DNA from 4 places in the Mesorhizobium sp. M1D.F.Ca.ET.043.01.1.1 genome. Region 3 is predicted to be linked to each of the others. Evidence: predicted binding sites of a transcription regulator. Region 3 holds the regulator's gene; each other region holds the start of a gene.
The links. The regulator PhoB, encoded in region 3, activates phosphate uptake and scavenging genes when phosphate is short. The targets are predictions, from matches to a motif close to TGTCATNNANCTGTCAT.
Positions count from the first base shown of each region.

Region 1: a site for PhoB is predicted at 3,209-3,225, ahead of EJ067_RS32035 (PhoX family phosphatase). Genes of this name have one in related genera too.
Region 2: a site for PhoB is predicted at 4,047-4,063, ahead of EJ067_RS02570 (RNA degradosome polyphosphate kinase). Genes of this name have one in related genera too.
Region 4: a site for PhoB is predicted at 1,546-1,562, ahead of EJ067_RS28635 (esterase-like activity of phytase family protein). Genes of this name have one in related genera too.

Region 1 is NZ_CP034444.1:6,658,679-6,664,104, forward strand. Features, by position in the region: gene EJ067_RS32025 (purine-nucleoside phosphorylase) at 54-761, shown strand; gene EJ067_RS35580 (ribbon-helix-helix domain-containing protein) at 758-1,042, opposite strand; gene EJ067_RS32035 (PhoX family phosphatase) at 1,241-3,154, opposite strand; gene EJ067_RS32040 (hypothetical protein) at 3,266-3,652, opposite strand; gene urtA (urea ABC transporter substrate-binding protein) at 3,989-5,269, shown strand; gene urtB (urea ABC transporter permease subunit UrtB) at 5,405-5,426, shown strand, end outside.
Region 2 is NZ_CP034444.1:513,828-519,253, forward strand. Features, by position in the region: gene EJ067_RS02560 (DoxX family protein) at 1-154, shown strand, start outside; gene ppx (exopolyphosphatase) at 159-1,694, opposite strand; gene EJ067_RS02570 (RNA degradosome polyphosphate kinase) at 1,691-3,886, opposite strand; gene EJ067_RS02575 (zinc-finger domain-containing protein) at 4,127-4,372, shown strand; gene EJ067_RS02580 (FAD-dependent monooxygenase) at 4,402-5,426, shown strand, end outside.
Region 3 is NZ_CP034444.1:4,387,400-4,392,825, reverse strand. Features, by position in the region: gene EJ067_RS21330 (sugar ABC transporter permease) at 1-50, opposite strand, end outside; gene xylF (D-xylose ABC transporter substrate-binding protein) at 199-1,239, opposite strand; gene EJ067_RS21320 (ROK family transcriptional regulator) at 1,589-2,824, shown strand; gene phoB (phosphate regulon transcriptional regulator PhoB) at 2,969-3,658, opposite strand; gene phoU (phosphate signaling complex protein PhoU) at 3,677-4,384, opposite strand; gene pstB (phosphate ABC transporter ATP-binding protein PstB) at 4,402-5,205, opposite strand; gene pstA (phosphate ABC transporter permease PstA) at 5,202-5,426, opposite strand, start outside.
Region 4 is NZ_CP034444.1:5,980,898-5,986,323, reverse strand. Features, by position in the region: gene EJ067_RS28645 (Gfo/Idh/MocA family oxidoreductase) at 1-274, opposite strand, end outside; gene EJ067_RS28640 (LacI family DNA-binding transcriptional regulator) at 472-1,497, shown strand; gene EJ067_RS28635 (esterase-like activity of phytase family protein) at 1,663-3,144, shown strand; gene EJ067_RS28630 (LysR family transcriptional regulator) at 3,303-4,217, opposite strand; gene EJ067_RS28625 (hypothetical protein) at 4,321-4,869, shown strand; partial or broken gene EJ067_RS28620 (Atu4866 domain-containing protein) at 4,878-5,105, shown strand; gene EJ067_RS28615 (MATE family efflux transporter) at 5,284-5,426, shown strand, end outside.

The DNA.
Region 1 (5,426 bases), 2.3 Mb from region 3:
TGCGACCCTGCCATGATGGAGATCGATGGGTCCGATCATGGGGGTGATAGCGCGTGACGCCGCACATCGAGGCGGGCAGGGGAGACTACGCCGAAACGGTGCTGCTGCCGGGTGATCCCGAGCGCGCTGAATGGATGGCGGAAACTTTTCTCGAGGCGCCGCGCTGCGTCAATCGCCGCCGTGGCGCGCTTGGATTCACCGGCCGGTTCCGCGGCAAGCCGGTCAGCATCCATGCGACCGGAATCGGTGTCTCGTCCTTCCTGATCTATGCCCATGAGCTGCTGGATTATCACGGCGTGAGGACGCTGATCCGCACCGGAACATGTGGCGGGCTGTCGGAGAGCGTTCCGCTGCGGGGCCTGGTCATTTCCAGTGCCGTACGCGCCGAAGGGGCCATCAGCGGGCAGGTGTTCGGACTTTACCAGCCGGCGGGGCCCGATGAGGCGCTTCACGCGCTGGCGCTGCGGCGGGCCGCTGATCTCGGCATCGCCTGCAGCGCCGGGCTCACGGTCTGCAGCGACGTCTTCCATCATCCCGATGGCCGTGCCCGGTTCGACGAGCCCAGGGCGCTCGGCGCGCTGGCAGTCGATATGGAGACCAGCGCGCTCTACCGCATCTCGGCGCGGTTCGGTGCGCGCGCCTTGTCGCTGCTGACGGTGGTCGACCACGTCGCCACGGGCGAGCAGACCGATTATTCCGAACGCCAGGCGCTGTTCACCGACATGACGCGCCTGGCGCTCGAAGTGGCGGTTGAGAGCTAGGCTGCCACCTGTTTCAGTGCCGCCTGTTCTTGCGCCGCCGGCCGGTGGCCGCGCAGATAGAGCGCGCAGGTCGTGCGAAGCATCGAAACGAAATTGGCGATCTGGCCGTTGATCTCGATCGCCTCGTCACAGAGGGTCGAGATGAATTTGGGTGTCGTCAGGCCCTGGCTTTCGGCGATCTCGTCTCTGACGGCGGCCAGTTCACCACCGGCGGCGCCAAAAACCCGACACTGACGATCGTGTCGCCGGCCATGCGCCGGGCCGACTGCATAGCCGCCCAGATATCGGCGAAAGGCATCTAGTGCGTTTCACCGTTTCACGGAAACGGCGAAACGCCCTATCTCCTTGTTTTTACGCAATTCCGGACGGAAAACCGCTCACACTTTTCCTGGAATTGCTCTAGTTCCACCTTCCGGCTGCCTGCTGGCGCGGAAACTCGATCAGGTTCCGCGCCTTGTTTATGCAGGCGCGCGGTCGCCTCAGGCACCGACCGGCTGGCCGTCCTTGCGGCGGATGGCGACGACCGACGGGCGCGGCGGCTGGCCGTCCTTGAAGTCGGGCCACAGCGTCTGCACCTTATCGAGCGTCTCGGCGTCCTCGGCCGGATGCTGGACCGACAGGAACAGCGTCGTGCCGTCGGGCGTGAAGCAGGGGCCGGTCGCCTCGGCGCCGTGCGGGCAGGTAAACAGCAACTTCGGCAAGCCGCGCGCCGCACCCTCGGTGTCGACACCATAGATACCGTCCGGCAGGTCGAAGTCGTTGGCGCCGTCGGTCGCAACCCACAACCGGCCGGCCGGATCGAAGGCGATGTTGTCGGGGCAGACGAACCAGCTGTTGTCCGAGGTGTCGGGATGGAAGGTCGCGCCGACCTTGGCGTCCTTGGGATTGCCGCAGAGCACGAACAGGTCCCAGGCATATTTGTCGGCGGTATGGTCGGCGTCGGCGCCGCGGCCGCCGGGCGGGATCAGTTCGACGATGTGGCCCCAGAGGTTTTCCGGCCGCGTGTTGGCCGGGTTCACCTTGGATTCGTCGCGCTTCTTGTTCTTGGTCATGACGGCATAGACGCGGCCGGTGACCGGGTTGGTTTCAATATCTTCCGGCCGGTCCATCGGCGTCGCGCCGAGGGCGTCGGCGGCAAGGCGGGTCTTCAGCAGCACCTCGGCCTGGTCCGCAAAACCGTTCTCGGCGGTGAGCTTGCCCTGGCCGTGCACCAGCGGCAGCCACGTCATCGAGCCGTCGGCATCGAACCGCGCCACCGAGAGCACGCCGTCGTCGAGGAGGTCCTTGCCGGAAGCCGGGTTCGCCGCGTCGTAGGGCTTGGCCGAGACGAAGCGGTACATGTATTCGAAATAGTCGTCGTCGCCCATGTAGACGACGATGCGGCCGTCCTTGTTGCGCACGACCGTCGAGGCTTCATGCGACATGCGGCCGAGCGCGGTGCGCTTCACCGGCTTCGACTGCGGATCGTACGGGTTGATCTCGACCACCCAGTCGAAGCGGTTGGTTTCGTTGGGCTCCTTGTCGATGTTGAAGCGGTCGTGGAAGCGGCCGCGGCCGTAGACGTCGGAGCCGTCAAAGCCGTAGCGGTCGAGGATATCGGCGGTCGGCGCCTCCTTCGGGTCGCCGCCGAAGAGGTCTGAAACGCCTTCCTCGCATGTCAGCACGGTGCCCCAGGGGGTAACGCCGCCGCTGCAATTGTAGCTGGTGCCGAGGACCTTCAGGCCGGTCGCATCGGCGGAGGTCCGCATGAGGGCATGGCCGGCGGCCGGGCCGGAGACGGTCATCTCGGTGTTGGCTGTGATGCGGCGGTTGAGCGGGCTGTTCTCGATGGTCTGCCACTTGCCGTCCTTCAGCATCACCTCGACGATCGAATGGCCCATGGCGGCGAGGCCGAGATCGACCTGTTCCCTAGTCATTGCCTTGCCGGCGTCGTCCTCGGTCATCCCCGGGAACATCACGTTCGGTGAAATGTACTCGTTGTTGACGCAGAGCAGGCCATGGTCGGAGTTCACCTCACCCTTGGGCAGCGGCATGAAGGCGATGTAGTCGCAATTGTAGCCAAAACGCTTTTCCTGCTCGTCGGCGGCGACCTTGTTGCCGTCGAAGTCGGCCAGGCCCGCCGCAAGCGGATCGCCCCAACGGGCGACGATGGTGGTCTCATAACCTTCGGCCGCTGCGTGCGTCTTGTCATAGACCCGCTTCAGCTCGGGAAAACCAAGGGTGGATTGAGCGGCGGCGGCATGTGTTTCGCCGGCAAACAAGGAGCCGACGAAGCTGCCGCCTGCGATCAGCGCGCCGGAGGTGAGGCCGCCTTTCAGCATGTTGCGGCGCGAGACGCGCGCGGCAATGACGTCGCGGATAACAGGGGAGGGTGAAGACGGAGAATTGGCCATCGTGTCTGCCTCTCAAGGTGGATGTTGACGACAGGCGCTGCCTAAGCCGCTTCGGCAACAGCCGCATGACATGAGAGAGCGTGTTGCGATGGAGAAGCGGGCGGGCCGCCGCTATCCCTTAGTGCAGGTCGACGCCGTGAAGGCGCCGTCGGGCTGCTTCATGATGATGTCGAAGGACGGGCTGCCCGGGCCGTCGAGCGTCGCCTGCGTCATCGAGATCGAGTTGCCGCCGCTGGTGTAGCCGCCGAGCGGTCCGAGCCAGCTGATCTCGCCATTGGGATTCATCTGGTAGTTGTAGGTTGCCGCGGTGCCGAAGGTCACCGGGCCGCTATAGACATTGCCCTTGATGGTGATGTCGCCGAGATTGAAGAACAGGCCGAGCAGGTAGACCTCGCAGTGATAGGTCCCGTCGGGCAGCCTGCCGTCGGTGAAGTCGGCGCGGGCGCTGCCGGCGGCGGAGACGAGAAGCAGGAAGCTCAGGATGATGCGTAAGGCCATGACGTCGCTCGTTTGCGCGGCGACCTTGCCCCATTTTGCCGCCGTCTCGCAACCCGTTCGCGGATTGCGGCATCGTAGCTGAGATTAAAGTTTAGGCATTTTTACCATTTGGGCAAAATTTAGGCAGTCGTGCGCAAAGTTTTCTCAGTCCTGATCCATCCCAGGGATCCGATACGTGCGACGGCTATCCGATAACCAACTGTAACTATTCGTCTATCGCGCCTAACCTTACCATGATCCCGCGTTTGGCACGTCGCTTGCACCGCTATGTTGCGATGCAAAACAACCAGCTTGGGAGCGTGGAACATGAGGGGTAATTTCTCGACAATAACAAAAATGTTTTCGGCCGGCGTAGTCGCTGCCGGCCTGTCGATGTCGGCTCCCGCCAAGGCGGCCGACGACACGATCAAGGTCGGCATCCTCCATTCGCTGTCGGGGACGATGGCGATTTCGGAGACGACGCTGAAGGACGTCATGCTGATGCTGATCGAGGAGCAGAACGCCAAGGGCGGCCTACTCGGCAAGAAGCTCGAGGCGGTCGTCGTCGATCCGGCGTCCAACTGGCCGCTGTTCGCCGAAAAGGCGCGCGAGCTGATCTCCAAGGACAAGGTGGCGGCGGTGTTCGGCTGCTGGACCTCGGTGTCGCGCAAGTCGGTGCTGCCGGTCTTCTCGGAGCTCGACAACATCCTGTTCTACCCGGTCCAGTATGAGGGCGAGGAAAGCGAGCGCAACGTCTTCTACACCGGCGCCGCGCCGAACCAGCAGGCCATTCCGGCCGTCGACTATCTGATGAGCGCCGATGGCGGCTCGGTGAAGCGCTGGGTGCTCGAAGGCACCGACTATGTCTATCCGCGCACCACCAACAAGATCCTCGAAGCCTATCTGAAATCGAAGGGCGTGCCGGCCGAGGACATCATGGTCAACTACACGCCGTTCGGCTTCTCCGACTGGCAGACCGAGGTTTCGGCGATCAAGAAGTTCGGCTCGGCCGGCAAGAAGACCGCTGTCGTGTCGACCGTCAATGGCGACGCCAACGTGCCGTTCTACAAGGAACTCGGCAACCAGGGCATCAAGGCCGAGGACATTCCGGTCATGGCGTTCTCGGTCGGCGAGGAAGAACTGGCCGGTCTCGACACCGGTCCGCTGGTCGGCCATCTCGCCGCCTGGAATTACTTCGAGAGCATCGACACGCCCGAGAACAAGAAGTTCATCGACGACTGGCACAAGTTCATCAAGAACGACAAGCGCACCACCAACGACCCGATGGAAGCCCATTACATCGGCTTCAACATGTGGGTGAAGGCGGTCGAGAAGGCCGGCACCACCGATCCGGACAAGGTCATCGACGCCATGGTCGGCGTATCGGTGCCGAATCTCACCGGCGGCTATTCGACCATGATGCCGAACCATCACATCACCAAGCCGGTGCTGATCGGCGAGATCCAGGCCGACGGCCAGTTCGAGACCGTGTCGCAGACGCCGGGCCTGGTGATGGGCGACGAATGGTCCGACTACCTGCCCGACTCCAAGAACCTGATCTCGGATTGGCGCGCGCCTCTGTCCTGCGGCAACTTCAATGTCGCCACCGGCAAGTGCGGCGGCAAGGGCACCAACTGATCCCGGTCCGGACTTGGTCCGTGACCCCAGGTCTGTCGGATCGCGGAGTGGCCCCACGATCCGAGACCGCAGCCCGGGCGGCCTTTCGGTCCGCCCGGGTGAAAGCCTCGAACCCCTGGAAGCCGCTTGAAGACGATGACCTTGTTGCGCTCGATCG
Region 2 (5,426 bases), 3.3 Mb from region 3:
GGGCGCCGACGACGCCACGCTCGCCTTCCTGCACCAGCAGATGCTGATGAAGGACATCGCCATTGCCGGCGGCTTCCTGGCGCTGGCCATGGCCGGCGCCGGCGCTTGGTCGGCGGATGGCCGCAGCTTCGGAATCGGCGCCGAGGTGACGTGATCCGCTATTTTACCGAAACGCTTGGCCCGCCCTCGACCGCCAGCACCAGGCGGCGGTTGGTGATGCGCGCCAGTTGCGCCAGGCGGCCGGCCGGGCGCTCGCCATAGAGATCGGTGAGCGAGGCCGGCAGCACCAGCGCCAGCGCGCCGTTGCCGCGGTTTTCCCATTTCAGCCTCGGCATCACGCCGGGCATCGCCGCCGTCATCAGGTAGACGACGCGCATCATCGCAGCCAGCACGCGAGCGCGCTCGAGGATGCGCGGCGGCGCCAGCGCCTTGATCTCGGGCGCAATGCCGTCGTTGAAGATGCCGTCATGGCGGTAGGCGCTGGCCAAAGCCAGATAGGCGCGGCCGGGATGGTCGACGCCGATGAAGGAGGCATGCGCGATGATGTTGAGCGACTGCCGGCCGCGATATTCGGGATGCGCGCGCCAGCCGATATCGGCGAGCAGGCAGGCGGCATGGCGGTAGCGTGCTTCGTCCACCGTCTCATCGATGCCGAAGGCCTTGAAAGCCTTGCCGGTCCATTCGACGAGATCATGCGCGTGGTGGACCGAGCGCGAGCGCAGGAGCGCCAGCTCTTCCGCCGCCGAGATTAGCGGATCGGCCCTCTGCTCGGCCGCGTCGAGCAGGGAATAGAGGAAGCCTTCGCGCACGCCCTGGGCCGAGACAACGATCTTCGACGGCTGCATCGCCGCCATGATCTCCTGCAGCACGACGGCGCCGTAGGGCAGCAGCGAGCGGCGGTTCTTGGAAACGCCTTCGATGCCCTTGACCTTCTCGACTTCGCCCTTGGCCACCTGCCTGAGGAAGGTCTGGGTGCTATCGGCGGCGATCTCGTAATGATGCATGACGCCGAGCGGATAATTGTTCATCTCCATGTGCAGCCGGGCGAGATTTCGCCAGGTGCCGCCGACGGCGTAGAAGACCCTGCCCTGCCCGCCCTTCAAGAGCTTCGCCCGCGCCAGTTCCTGGCGCGCGATCTTCTGCGCCTGGACGAGCGAGTTCTTCGCCATGTCCTGCAGGCGCAGGCCGCCGAGCGGCAGCGTGATGCCGTCGCCGATCGTTTCGCCATTGATGTCGATGAGTTCCAGGCTGCCGCCGCCAAGGTCGCCTGCGATGCCGTTGGCCGGGTGGAAGCCGGAGATGACGCCGAGCGCCGAGTAATGCGCCTCCTGCCGGCCGGAGAGCACCCGGATCTCGGTCTTCAGCACATCCTCGGCGCGGTGAATGAAATCCGGGCCGTTGACCGCCTCGCGGGCGGCCGCGGTTGCCAGCACATACATATGCTCGGCGCCGGCTTGATCCGAAAGCGCGCGGAAACGGCGGAACTCCTCCATCGAGCGCGTCACCGCCTCGGGATCGAGCTTGCCTGTCGACACGATGCCGCGGCCTAGGCCGGCCAGCATTTTTTCGTTGAACAAAAGCGTCGGCGAACGCGCCAGCCCTTCATAGACGACGAGGCGGATCGAGTTCGATCCGATGTCGATGATCGACAGCGGCCGCCGGTCCTGGAGCCGGCCCTGGGAAATAGAAATCACGCGGCGCCGTTCTTCTTGCGGCGCTTGAACTGGGCAATGCGCCTTGGCGCATGCGATTTCAGCGCGTCACCCCGTCCGGAAAGGCTCGGATTGGTCATGAAATATTCCTGCGCGTTGAACGGTTCCTCGCCCTCCTCCAGCGTGACGCGCCGGGAGGTGCCGTCAGCCAATACGTCGAAACTTTGCTGGTTGTCCATGACGTTGCCGAGCATGATCTGGCCAAGCACCTGTTCATGCACAGTTGGAGTGGTGATCGGCACCAGCGTCTCGACACGGCGGTCGAGATTGCGCGGCATCAAGTCGGCGGATGAGATGTAGACGATCGCCTCGTCGGACGGCAGCCCGTGGCCGTTGCCGAAACAGAAGATACGGCTGTGCTCGAGGAAGCGACCGACGATCGACTTCACCCTGATGTTCTCGGAGAGACCCGGCACCTGCGGCCTCAGGCAACAGATGCCGCGCACGACGAGATCGACCTCGACGCCGGCACGGCTGGCGTCATAGAGCGCGTCGATGATAGTCGGGTCGACCAGCGCGTTCATCTTCATCCAGATGCGGGCCGGCCGGCCCTCGCGCGCATGGACGATCTCTTCGCCGACGTGCTTCAGGATGCGGTTGCGCAAGGTGAAGGGCGATACGGCAAGCCGCATCTCCTCGGCCGGTTCGGCATAGCCGGTGATGAAGTTGAAGACCTGCGCGACGTCGCGCGCGATCGTCGGGTCGGTGGTGAAGAAGGACAGGTCGGTGTAGATGCGCGCGGTGACCGGATGGTAGTTGCCGGTGCCGAGATGCACGTAGTTGCGTAGCCTGCCGTCCTCGCGGCGCACCACCAGCGACATCTTGGCGTGGGTCTTCAATTCCAGGAAGCCGAACACGACCTGGACGCCGGCGCGCTCGAGGTCGCGCGCCCAGCGGATGTTGGCCTCTTCGTCGAAACGCGCCTTGAGCTCGACAAGCGCCGTGACCGACTTGCCGGCCTCGGCCGCGTCGATCAGAGCACGCACGATCGGGCTGTCGTTCGAGGTGCGGTAGAGCGTCTGCTTGATGGCGACGACTTCCGGATCGGCCGCCGCCTGGCGCAGGAACTGCACCACCACGTCGAAGGATTCGTAGGGGTGATGGACGATGATGTCCTTCTCGCGGATGGCGGCCAGGCAGTCGCCGCCATGCTCGCGGATGCGCTCGGGAAAGCGCGGATTGTAGGGCGTGAATTTGAGGTCGTCGCGCGGGATGGCGACGATCTCGGAAATCTGGTTGAGCGCCAGCGGGCCGGTGAGCACGCTGATGCGGCTCGACGAGACGCCGAGCTCGCCGGCAACGAAGTCGCGCAGCTCGGCGGGCATCAGCGTGTCGAATTCGATGCGGATGACGGAGCCGCGGCGGCGGCGCTTCAGCGCCGTCTCGAACAAGCGCACGAGGTCTTCCGACTCTTCTTCCACCTCGATATCGCTGTCGCGGATGATGCGGAACGTGCCCGAGCCCTTGACCTCATATCCCGGGAAAAGCTTGCCGATATAGAGGCCGACCGCTTCCTCCAGCGGGATGAAGCGCACAAGATGCTTGCGGTCGGGCAGACGAATGAAGCGCCGCAGCGCCACCGGCAGGCGCAGCAGCGCGCTCATCTCCTCGCCGTTCTTGCGGTGGCGCAGTTGCAGCGCCATCGAGAAACCGAGATTGGGGATGAACGGGAACGGGTGCGCCGGATCGATCGACAGCGGCGTCAGCACCGGGAAAACCTGCTCCTGGAAATGCTCCTCCAGCCAAGCCTTCTCGTCCTTGGTCAGGCCATCGCGGGTGATGCTTTCGATGCCTTCCTTGTTGAGCAGTTCCATCAGCGTCGACAGGCTCTTCTGCTGGTCCTCCTGCAGTCGCTCGACCTCGCGCAGCAATTGCTCGAGCTGCTGCTCGGGCGTGCGGCCGTCCGGGCTCTTCAGCGCGATGCCCTCGCGGACCTGGCCGGCGAGGCCGGCGACGCGGACCATGAAGAACTCGTCGAGATTGGCGGCCGAAATAGACAGGAAGCGGACACGCTCGAGCAGCGGATGGTGCTCGTTCAGCGATTCCTCCAGCACCCGACGATTGAACTGCAGCCAGGAGAATTCGCGGTTGACGAAACGGTCGGGATTGCCGCCGTCGGGGCTCGCCGCCTCGACGCTGATGAACTCGCTCTGCACCGGCCTCAGTTCGCTCATGGTTCCTCGTCCGCAGCCTTTCTCTTTGAGCGCCATACACCGCAGGGCGCGCATGATCGACGCTCTAACACGCTTTTGTGACGCATGATCGGTCACGGAATCGCTCCGATTCCCAAGGTCATGCGTTTAACCGGCTCAACTTATCCTCTGCCAGCCTTTTGCGACAGTTTCATTTCATCGATCTTGCAAACTGCCCGGTTATGATCCAGATGCAAACGGGCCGAACTGAAGGAGACGACGATGGCAGGCGGTACCATTCCCCATTTCCAGAACGACGCGGGCCATCCGGCGATCGATATCGGCGTGAAGGAATTCATGTGCACCGGCGCCAATCCGCCCTTCGATCATCCGCATGTGTTCCTCGACATGGGCGACGACAACGAAAAGGTCTGCCCCTATTGCTCGACGCTCTACCGCTATTCGGCCAAGCTGAAGGCGACGGAAACCGAGCCTGCCGGCTGCCTCTTTATCGACCAGGCCGCCTGATCCCGCTTCGCCTGGTTGGCTGCTAGACCATGAATGAGGCGCGGTCCCGGCAGGTCGTCATCGCCGGGGCCGGCATCGCCGGGCTGACCGCGGCATTGGCCTTTGCCGAGCGCGGCCATGCCGTCACGGTCCTGGAACAGGCCAGGCAACTCGAAGCTGCGGGCGCCGGGCTCCAGCTTTCTCCCAACGCGACGCGCATCGTGCGCCGGCTTGGCGCGCTCGACCGGTTGCGGCCGAGCGCGATCAGGCCGGAAGCGGTGGTGCTGAAGGACGCCGCAACCTTGCGCGAGTTGGCGCGTGTGCCGCTGGGTCAGGCCGGCGAACGGCGTTGGGGCGCGCCCTATCTGGTGGCGCATCGCGCCGACCTGCAAGCGGCCTTGACGGCGCGGACGGCGGAGCGTCCCGAGATCCAGCTTGTCACCGGCGCGCGGGTTACAGGCATCGCGGTGGCACCGCAAAATATCGTCGTCACGGTGCAAGGAGACGGCGGCGGCGCGGAGGTTGCCGCAGGCCTTTTGGTGGGCGCCGACGGCGTATGGTCGTCGGTCAGGTCACAGCTTGCCGGCAAGGATCCCGCTTTCACGAGAAGCCGGTTCTCCGGCGAGTTGGCCTGGCGCGCCACGGTGGCGGCCGAAAGCGCCGCCGGACAGACCTTTGCGGCGATCGGCGCCGCCGCCTGCGTCACCACATTCCTCCATCCCGGCTTCCATATGGTCGCCTATGCGGTGAGCAAGGGCAGCGCCTTCAACCTCGCCGCCTTCACCAAGGGCGAACGCATCGCCGAAGGCTGGTCCGGCCATGCCGATCCCGCAATTCTCGCGAAAGCCATGCGCGGCACGTCGCCCGAACTGGCGAGGCTTGCCGCCTTGGCCGGGCCATGGACGGCGTTTCCGATCCACACCGTCGAACAGCGGCGCTGGACGATGCCGGAGGGAATCGCGCTGATCGGCGACGCCGCGCATGCCATGACGCCGTTCGCGGCTCAAGGCGCGGCGATGGGAATTGAAGACGCCTCGATGCTCGCCAATCTGGTCGCCGACTTCCCCGGCGATGT
Region 3 (5,426 bases):
GCTGCGCGTGCCCGGTCCGCGGCGACCGTACTTGAGGTCGTATCGGTCATGATTTCCTCCCACCGGTTTGCCGTCTGGCGCGGTTGCCGGACCACGATTTTATTTGCTTTCCCGGCCCAATTGAAGCGGGAAGCCCTTTGACGAACGCCGCGGCTTTGGGGCCGCGGCGCTATCTTTCGAACCGCTGTCGGCCTGGCTTCAGTTGCAGACCGCAACGCTGCCGGCGGCAACGCCCGCGCAGACTTCGTCCTTCTTGATCCAGCCGGCGTCGATGACGACGTTGAGATTGTCCTTGGTGATTGCCACCGGGGTCAGGAACAGCGACTTGACGGTGTTGCCGCCGGGCGTCGTGAAATCCTTGGCGCCGGCGATGTCGGCCATCTTCTTGCCGTCGGCGAGCTGCGAGGCGATCTCGGCGGCGTTCTTGCCGAGTTCGCGCGCGTCCTTCCACACCGACACGGTCTGGGTGCCGAGCGCGATGCGGTTCAGCGCGGCGTGGTCGCCGTCCTGGCCCGACACCGGAACGGTCCCGGCGAGGCCCTGCGCCGTCAGCGCGGCGACGACGCCGCCGGCGGTGCCGTCATTGGCCGCCACCACCGCATCGACCTTGTTGTCGTTGGCGGTCAGGAACTGCTCCATGTTCTTCTGCGCGTTGGCGGGCAGCCAGCCGTCGGTATAGGCCTCGCCGACATTCTTGATCTTGCCGCCGTCGATGGCTTCCTTCAGCACTTCCATGGACCCGGCGAAGAGGAAATCGGCGTTCGGGTCGGCGCCCGAGCCCTTGATGAAGACATAGTTGCCTTCCGGCTTGACCTTGAACACTTCGCGGGCCTGCATGCGGCCGACTTCCTTGTTGTCGAAGGTCAGGTAGAAGACGTCCTTGTTCTCGATCAGCCGGTCGTAGCCGACGACCGGAATGCCCTCGTCCAGCGCCTTCTGCACCGCCGGCCCGATGGCCGAAGCGTCCTGCGCCAGCACGATCAGGGCATTGGCGCCCTGCGAGATCAGGCTTTCGACGTCGGTCAGCTGCTTGCCCGGATTGGACTGCGCGTCAGCGGAAATATACTTGTCGCCGGCCGCCTCGATGGCCTTCTTCATCGCCGCTTCATCGGTTTTCCAGCGCTCTTCCTGGAAGTTCGACCAGGAAACGCCGATCACCTTGTCCTTCGCCTCGGCGACCGACGCGAGCGTCAACGACAAGGCGACACCCGCCAGCATGGCGGTTGCGAATTTCTTCATGATTTCCTCCCTGCGCCCTTGCGGCGCGACCCAGACTGGCCCGAAGGCCGGCACAGAGGCTTTTTTTCGAGCCTCGAAAAAATAGTGATGCAACGCCGAAGCGCTGTCAACTGCGATTCTGATGGTTTTTGAGGTGCCTCGGACTTTTTTTCGAGGCCCGCAATAAATAATGACAGTCCCTGCCGCTTCTGCCACTATCCCAAAACAGTTCCAAGGAAGCGCGACGCTTTCCGCTGGAATTGAACGAGACAATCCAGGGCGGTTCGACGGCTCTGTCCGGAACTGAACCGATCTGGCGCGTCGCCGACGGCCTGCATTATCAAGAGGCCGCGCTGACCGGGAGGAGAAAATGTCGGTCGGAATCCGCCACGACGACCTGCGCCGGCGCAACCGCGCCATGGTGCTTTCGGCCGTGCGCCGGGCCGGCCAGCCGTCGCGAACGGAAATCGCCGCAACCACCGGACTCAGCCACTCGACCATTTCGGCGATCAGCGCGGACCTGATCCAGGAAGGCATCCTGGCCGAGAGCAGGCCGAGCGAGACCGCTTCGCTGAAGCGCGGCCGGCCGCAGGTCGGCCTCGCCCTCAATCCCGAGGTGGCGGCGGTGGTGACGGTGGTGCTGTCGCTGAATTTCCTCTCTGTCGCCGTCATCGACTATGCCGGCCAGGTCATCGCCGAGGAGCAGCGTCGCCTCGATACCCTTACCATGCCGCGCGAAGAGCTGATCGGCGAATGCATTGCGATCGTGCGGCGCCGGCTGGAGGATCCGGACCTCGATGTCGGCAGCGTCGCCCGCCTCGCCATGGGCATCCAGGGCATCACCGATTCCCATGCCCGTGCCATGCTGTGGTCGCCGATCACGCCGCTGACCGACATTCCCTTCGCCGACATCCTGGAAAAGGAATTCGGCATCCCGGCGACCATGGAGAACGACTGCAACATGATGGCGGTGGCGCTGCAATGGCGCGACCCCGACCGCTATCGCGACAATTTCATCGCCATCCTGCTCTCGCACGGCATCGGCATGGGGCTGGTGCTGAAGGGCGAGCTGTTCACCGGCACGCACTCCTCGGGCGGCGAGTTCGGCCACATGATCCACCGTCCGGGCGGCGCGCTCTGCCGCTGCGGACGGCGCGGCTGCGTCGAGGCCTATGCCGGCAACTACGCCATCTGGCGCAGCGCCATGAAGATGAGCGAGGATGCAGAGCCGGTCGATGTCGGCGATGCCGACATGCGCGCGCTCGCCGCCAAGGCGCGCGAGAAGGATGGTCCGGAGCGCGAGGCCTATCGCCGGGCGGGCGAGGCCCTGGGCTTCAGCCTCGGCAGCCTGTTCGCGCTGATCGACCCGGCGCCGGTCGCCATGGTCGGCGTCAGCGCCGCCGCCTTCGACCTGATCGAGCCGGCGCTGCGCGAGGCGATCGCCCAGACCGCCGGCGGCCAGCATTCGCAGTCGATCTCCTTCGATACCGAGCCGAACGAATTGCCGCTGATCCGCGAAGGCTGCGCCATGCGCGCGCTGACCTTCGTCGACCAGGAGATCTTCGCGCCGGGCGTTCAGGCAAGAACGGGCAAGCACGTCGCATAAGCCACAAGCTCAAGCGCCGGGATATGCCGAATCGAGAATGGTGGATTCCGAGAACCGGAACGGAGCGTACTTTAGGTACGTGAGTACCGGAAGCGCAGGAAGCCGCCATTCGCAGGCCGGCCTCACCTGAATATCAGCATATCCCTAATCCTCGCGGATCGCGTAACCCGCCCCGCGGATGGTGCGGATGACATCCGGCATGCGGCCGTTGTTGACCGCCTTGCGCAGGCGTCCTACATGCACGTCCACCGTGCGCTCGTCGATATAGATCGTCTCGCCCCAGACATTGTCGAGCAGCTGGCTGCGCGAGAACACCCGGCCGGGATGCCGCATCATGAATTCGAGAAGCCGGAACTCGGTCGGGCCGAGCCTGATCTCGCTCTTCTTGCGGTAGACGCGGTGCGATTCGCGGTCGAGCACGATGTCGCCGACCTTGAGCACGCTGGACAGCACCTCCGGTTTGGCGCGACGCAGCAGCGCCTTGACCCGGGCCATGAATTCCGGCGTCGAGAACGGCTTGACCAGGTAGTCGTCGGCGCCCGTCGAGAGGCCGCGCACGCGATCGCTTTCCTCGCCGCGCGCCGTCAGCATGATGATCGGCAGCCGTTCGGTCTCGGGCCGCATCCTGAGCCGCCGGCAAAGCTCGATGCCGGAAACCGCCGGCACCATCCAGTCGAGCACCAGAAGGTCAGGCACGTTCTCCTGCAGGCGGATCTCGGCCTCGTCGCCGCGGGTCACCACCTCGACCTGATAGCCTTCGGATTCGAGGTTGTAACGGAGCAGCACCCCCAGCGGCTCCTCATCCTCCACCACCATGATGCGTGGCGCGATCATATAGAGCTACCTTCGCTGTCAGGCCGCCGGCGCCGACATCGCCGTCTCGTCCTGTTTCGGACGGTTCGCGGGCAATTGCGTGCCGGTCAGCACATAATAGGCGTTCTCGGCGATATTGGTCACATGGTCGCCGATGCGCTCCAGATTCTTGGCGCAGAACAAAAGATGCGTGCAAGCCGTGATGTTGCGCGGGTCTTCCATCATGTAGGTCAGGAGCTCGCGGAAGACGGAGGTGTATTTGACGTCGATGCGCTCGTCGTCGTTGCGCAGCTTGGCGAGCGCCGTGGCGTCGCCCGCCGTATATTCCTCGATCACGCCCTGGACCTGGATCAGCACCAGCTGCGCCATCGAATCGATGGAGTGCGACAGGTCGCGCGGCGCGGCGCTGACGCCGACCGAGCCGACGCGCTTGGCGATGTTCTTGGCAAGGTCGCCGATGCGCTCGAGGTCGCCGGCCATGCGGATGGCGCCGACCACGCTGCGCAGGTCGTCGGCCATCGGCTGGCGTTTGGCGATCAGCGTGATGGCGCGGTCGTCGAGCTCGCGCTGCCGCGCGTCCATGATGGCATCGTCGGAGACCACGCGCTGCGCCATCGCGTTGTCGGAGTTGAGCAGAGCCTTGGTCGACGCGCCGACCATCGACCCGGCAAGATCGCCCATGTCACGGATAAGCTGGCTGATCTGCCTCAGATCCTCGTCGAAGGAAGCGACCGTATGGGCCATGATGATGTCCTCGTATGAACTCAGCCGAAGCGGCCGGTGATGTAGTCCTGGGTGCGCTTCTCGCGAGGCGAGGTGAAGATCTTCTCGGTCCGGTCGAACTCGACCAGCTCGCCGAGATACATGAACGCCGTCTGCCGCGACACACGCGCCGCCTGCTGCATGTTGTGGGTGACGATCACGATCGTGTAGTCGGCCTGCAGCTCGTCGATCAGCTCCTCGATCTTGGCCGTCGACAGCGGATCGAGCGCCGATGCCGGCTCGTCGAGCAGGATGACCTCCGGCTTCACCGCCACCGTGCGGGCGATGCAGAGCCGCTGCTGCTGGCCACCCGAAAGGCTCTGGCCGCTGGCGTTGAGCTTGTCCTTGACCTCGTTCCACAGCGCCGCCCGCTTCAGCGCCGACTCGACCCGGTTGTCCATCTCGGCCTTGCTGATCTTCTCATACAGCCGGACGCCGAAGGCGATGTTCTCGTAGATCGACATCGGGAACGGCGTCGGCTTCTGGAACACCATGCCGATCTTGGTCCTGAGCAGGTTGAGGTCCTGCGAGCGGTCGAGGATGTTCTTGCCGTCGAGCAGCACCTGGCCTTCGGCGCTCTGCTTCGGGTAGAGTTCGTAGATTCGGTTCAGCACGCGCAGCAGCGTCGACTTCCCGCAGCCCGACGGCCCGATGAAGGCGGTGACGCTGCGCTCCGGCAGTGACAGGTTGATGTCCTTCAGCGCCTTCGACTGGCCATAGAAGAAGTTGAGGTTCTTGACCTCGATCTTGGCCTTTTCGACGGCCGTCTCGGCTACGTTAAGGTCGGTGGACAACATCGGTTTCATCTGTCCTCTCTGCGTCCGGTAAGGCTGCGGGCGAAAATGCTCAGCCCGAGAACCGTCAGGGTGATTATGAGTGCGCCCGTCCAGGCCAGTTGCTGCCATTCCTCATAGGGGCTGAGCGCGAACTGGAAGATGGTCACCGGCAGGCTGGCCATCGGCGCGTTGAGATTGCTCGACCAGAACTGGTTGTTGAGCGCGGTGAACAGCAGCGGCGCCGTCTCGCC
Region 4 (5,426 bases), 1.6 Mb from region 3:
GATGGCAATGATGGGCGAAGGCGGAAAAGGCCACGTCGCGCCGGGCAGCAGGAACCACGACGTCGAACACGGCGTCGGCCCTGGTCTGGTCGAGGACGGCGTCGAGGCTGGTGCCGATGACGGCATTGGTTAGGTTATATTCGCGCGCCCTCGCCTGCGCCCGCTCGGCGTCGAGGTCGACAAGGCCGACAATAGCGAGCCCGTCGATCTGCCTTGCGGCATCGAGCCATTGCCTGCTCATGGCTCCGCACCCGACCAGGACGACCTTCATCATCCAGCGCTCCTCCTCCGCTCGACCCCTCCAGGCCGAGTGTAAAGGCATCCACGGCATCACCGTAAACGTTTTTCCGTAAACGTTTACGAGAACACACCCAATGGCGTAGAATGTCAACTGGCTGTCAGCGAAAAATCGTCCGAAGAGCCTTGGCCTGAGGGGCGGCCGGTGCTAGCGAAGACAGGGGAGAGTGGCTCTTGGCGTCCAGCATTCACGACCTTGCGCGTCATCTGAACATTTCGATCGGCACCGTGTCCCGCGCGCTGAACGGCCGCGCCGATGTCAATGCGGAGACGCGCCAGCGCGTGCTCGAGGCGGCCAGGAAGCTGAACTATTCGCCCAACCAGTCGGGCCGCAGCCTGCGCCAGGGCGCCACCCGTTCAATCGCCTTCATGCTGCAGCCGCATCCGGGGGACCAGCAATATGGCGAACCGTTCTTCATTCCCTTCCTGATCGGTCTGCAGGCGCGGCTCGCCGAGCATGACCTAGATCTGATGGTCGTCATGGGCGAGCCCGGCCAATATCAGCAGGAGAGGCTGCGCCGCGTGGTTGAGACGCGCCGGGCCGACGCGGTCGTGTTGGCCAATACACGGCGGGAAGACGATCGGATCGACTATCTCAGCAAGGCCGGCTTTCCCTTCGCCACGCTTGGCCGAAGTCAATCCGGCGGCGACACCTATCCTTCGCTCGATATCGATTTCGAGAGGGCGGGTGATGAAGCCGTCGACCGGCTGGTCGCGCGCGGCCACCGCCGCATTGCCGCCATCCGCCCTTCGCTTGATCTCAACTTCGGCTACCTGTTCCTCGACGGCTACCGCAAGGCGTTGAAGAGGCACGGCATCGAAGTCGACCCCGGCCTCATCGCCGACGGCTTCATCAACGAGGCCGGCGGCTACCAGGTGACGCCGCGCGTGATGCTCTCCAAGGACCGGCCGACAGCCATCATCTTCAACAATGACGCCATGGCGCTCGGCGGCTGCAAGGCACTGGCCGAGATGGGCATCAGGCCAGGCCACGACATCGCGGTGATCGTCATCGTCGACACGCCGCTTTGCCGCTACTTCTCGCCGGCGCTGACCGCCTTCCGTCCGTCGCTGGAGCCCATGGGCCGGCGGCTGGCCGAGATGTTGCTGGCCTCGCTCCCGGCCCATGCCGGCCCCGAGGGAACGCGGATCATGCGCGAAGTCTGGCCGCTGGAGCTGATCGCGCGGGAGAGCGATTGATCTCCCTCTCCTTCTCCCGCAGGGGGGAGAAGGCAAGTGCACGGCGCCTGTCATGCAACCATCACGTTCACGTCCTAGACCGCTCGACGGGAACCGGCTCGCCGCATCTTCGATGCCGCGTCCTTCCAGGCATTGGCCGCTCTGTTCGTCCAGAAGGGGATATTCATGAAACATCTCAACCGAACCGTCTCGCTCGGCGTCGCTCTCGCGCTGTTCACCGCTCTCACCCCGGCGCTGGCCGACGGCGTCGCCTATGTCAACAAGGGGCTTGTCGGCGTCGGCCGCATCCCTGCCAGCCAGAAGGACAAGTTCGGCGAGACCTTTGGTTCGGGCTCCGGCATGGCGATCGACACCAAGTCCTGGACGCATGACGGCGCCGGCTACAAGGGGTCGCTTTGGCTGTTGCCGGATCGCGGCTACAACGTCGCCGGCACCACCGACTACCGTCCGCGCCTCAACACCATTGCGATCGAGCTGACGTCGACCGCTCCTGGCGCGACGCCCGCCGCCGGACAAGAACAGGCGGGCGTCAAGGCGACGCTCGCCGACACCATGCTCTTGACCGACGACAAGGGCACTGATGCCACCGGGCTCGATCCGCTCAACGGCGTGCGTGAGGCTGCCGGCGACATGCCGATGCTGCCGCAAGCCGACAACGGCAAGCTGGCGCTGGACGACGAGGCGATCGTGCGGCTGCCCGACGGCACCATGTTCATCTCCGACGAATATGGACCGAACATCTACCGCTTCTCGGCCGAGGGCCGTCTGATGTCGGCCACCCAGCCGCCGGCGGCCCTGGTGCCGATGCGCCACGGCAAGCCGAACTTCGCTTCCGACAATCCCGGCCCCGGCGCCGCCGAGCCCGATCCAAAGGATCCCGAGACCGGCCGGCAGAACAACCAGGGCCTCGAGGGCATGTCGATGACGCCGGACGGCAAATTCCTGATCGCCGTGCTGCAGTCGGCGCCGCGCCAGGATGGCGGCGATTCCGGCTCGACGCGCCAGAACACCCGCGCGCTGGTCTATGACGCTTCCGACCTCGCCCACCTCAAGCTGGCGCACGAATATGTCGTGCCGCTGCCGGTGTTCAAGGACGCCAAGGGCAAGACCAAGGTCGCCGCGCAGAGCGAGATCGTGGCTCTGTCCGACAAGAGCTTCCTGATGCTGGTGCGCGACTCGGGCAACGGCCAGGGCGTCAAGGGCGACGAGTCGCTCTATCGCAAGATCGAGATCGTCGATCTCTCCGCCGCGACCGATATCGCCAACGGCCCGTTCGACGCCGCCGACAAGCCTGTGGCGCCGAAAGGCGCGCTCGACCCGTCGGTGACCCCGGCCAAGCTCACCGCCTTCATCGATATCAACGACAAGGGCGAGCTCGGCCGCTTCGGCCTGCACAATGGCGCACCGAACGACAGGAACAACCTCTCGGAGAAGTGGGAAGCGATGTCTCTGGTCAGCGTGCTCGATCCGAAGCTGCCCGACGACTATTTCCTGTTCGTCGCCAACGACAACGATTTTCTCACCCAGGACGGCTTCCAGGTCGGCGCGCCCTACAAGGCCGAGGACGGCGCCGATGTCGACACCACCTTCCTCGTCTATCAGGTAACGCTTCCCGGCCTGCCGGGAAACAGCCTCGCCGCGAACTAGCTCGCGCTGCGGGCGGCCAGCGCAGGCACTGATCTGGGCGGGTGCATATGAAACAGGCCCGCGATGACACGCGGGCCTGGAATGATCTCGATTTCCTTCCGAGCGCGGGGATAACAAGTGACTTTGCCGTGCTCGCGGCGGCATACGCTCGGTGGCGGTCAGCGCGATCGAGCGCGACGTCCACCCGAGTGGCTGGCCTTGATGTGATCGACCAGGGCCCGCAGTTTCGGAGCCATATTCCTTCTGTTTGGGAAATACAGGAAAAAGCCCGGAAATGACGGCAGATATTCTTCGAGCAAGGAGACGAGCGCGCCGCTCTCGATATAGGGGCGGAAAGTCTCCTCGGTAGCGAAGGTGACACCGGCGCCGGCCAGAGCGCTGCGCAGCATAAGGCGCAGATCATTGGTGGTGATCTGCGGCTCAACCGAGACAGCGAAGGAAGTGCCGTTCTCCTCGAATTCCCATCGGTGGGGCGCGATTTCCGGCGAGCGGCGCCAACCAATGCAGCGGTGGCGGACCAGATCGCGGGGATGTTCCGGCATGCCGTTCGCCAAGAGGTATTCAGGAGAAGCGACGACAGCCTCTCTCACTTGTCCACCGACGGGTACGGCGATCATGTCCTGCTCTATGACCTCGCCCAACCGAACCCCGGCATCGAACCCGGCGGCAACGATGTCGAATTCCTCATCCGTTACGGTGACATCGACAATCACGTGCGGATGCGTTTCGGCAAAGGCCGCCAACAAAGAGCCGGACAGAAACGGCTCGGCAATCGAGGTGACCGCGATCCTCAGTCTCCCCCACGGGGATTGATCGCCGTCGACACTTTCAAGCGCCTGCACGATATCGGACATCGGCTGACAGAGCGCATCATAGAGCCGCTGTCCCGCCTCGGTCAGGCGCACGGCTCTGGTGGTTCGCGTCACCAGCGTAGCACCGAAACCATCTTCAAACCGTCGTATTCCCTGGCTGACGGCGGAGCGGGTGACACCTAGACGATCGGCGGCGGCGCGAAAATTGTCCTCCTCGGCCACGGCGAGAAAGAGGGGGAGAAGATTGTAGTCTAGCTGCATTGTCAAATTTCACTAACCACCTGGTCGAGCATTCGACAGATACACGCAACATCGATTCTCGTCCAACCTTCTGGAGCATTCGACAACCAGAAGGAACATCGACATGAAAGCGCTACTTCTCACAACCTGCCTGCTGGCCTTGGCTGAACCAGTCGCGGCTCAACCCTGTCCGCGGGGCGGAGACGACGCTCCACTTGCCCTTCACAAGTCGTGGATCATGGACGGCTGGGAACGCCGTCAAGGCGATCCGACTTTCGTCTTCGCTAAGAAGATGAGCCGCTACTATGATGTGAACGCGCCGCGCGGCGTTTTCTACGACAATTTCGCACCCGGCGCGTCACAGCTCTTCGACAACGCCGCTGTCTACGGAGCGAACTGGGAAGATCTGCAAAATGGCGCACGCTCCGTTCTCCACGCGCTCACCGGCGGCGATGACCAGATTGCCGGAGACAATGTCGCCTCCACGACGATCGGTTTTGTCGGGCGGATCAGCCGCCTCGACGGAAAGGTCGTCGCATTCGACGGACGATCGCAACTCGGTTGGGCCTGCATCGACGGCGCGTGGAAGATCCGTCAGGAGCTGAACTACGCTCGGGTGGTCAAGCCGGAGGATATTGCGCACTACTATCGGCAGAAGGCGGAAGGTAAATGAGCGCTACCCATCCTTACATCGGCGTGTGGGTTACGGCAGACGGCCACATCCGGCATGAACTCCTGCCGACCGGGCGCTATGTCGAGGCACGCGGCAATCGTGAGCGGGCCTACGAGGGGCGCTACGAAATAGACGCGAGCCATATCGACTATTGGGACGACACCGGCTTCACCGCAGACGGCGAGTTCATCGACGGCATCCTGCACCACGCCGGCATGACCCTCTATCGACAATAGACGGTGAAGATATCTCTGTCAGGCGTGGAATTTCGCGCCTGGCCCTTTCAATATGCTCACGCTGCGGGCGGGCAACCGCAGGCACCGATCCAGCCCGCCAGGGATGCATCACCATCAGGTCCGCGATAGCATCGCGGGCCTGATTCATTTTCGGTGCCCGCCCACCATGGATAACAGCATGGATGACGACAAGCCCGCTCGCCAGCGGACCGGCGACCTGACCAGCGGCCCGATCCCGCGCACGCTGCTGTTGTTCGCCCTGCCGGTGCCCGGCTCCAACGTGCTGCAGTCGCTCAACGGCTCGATCAATGCCGTCTGGGT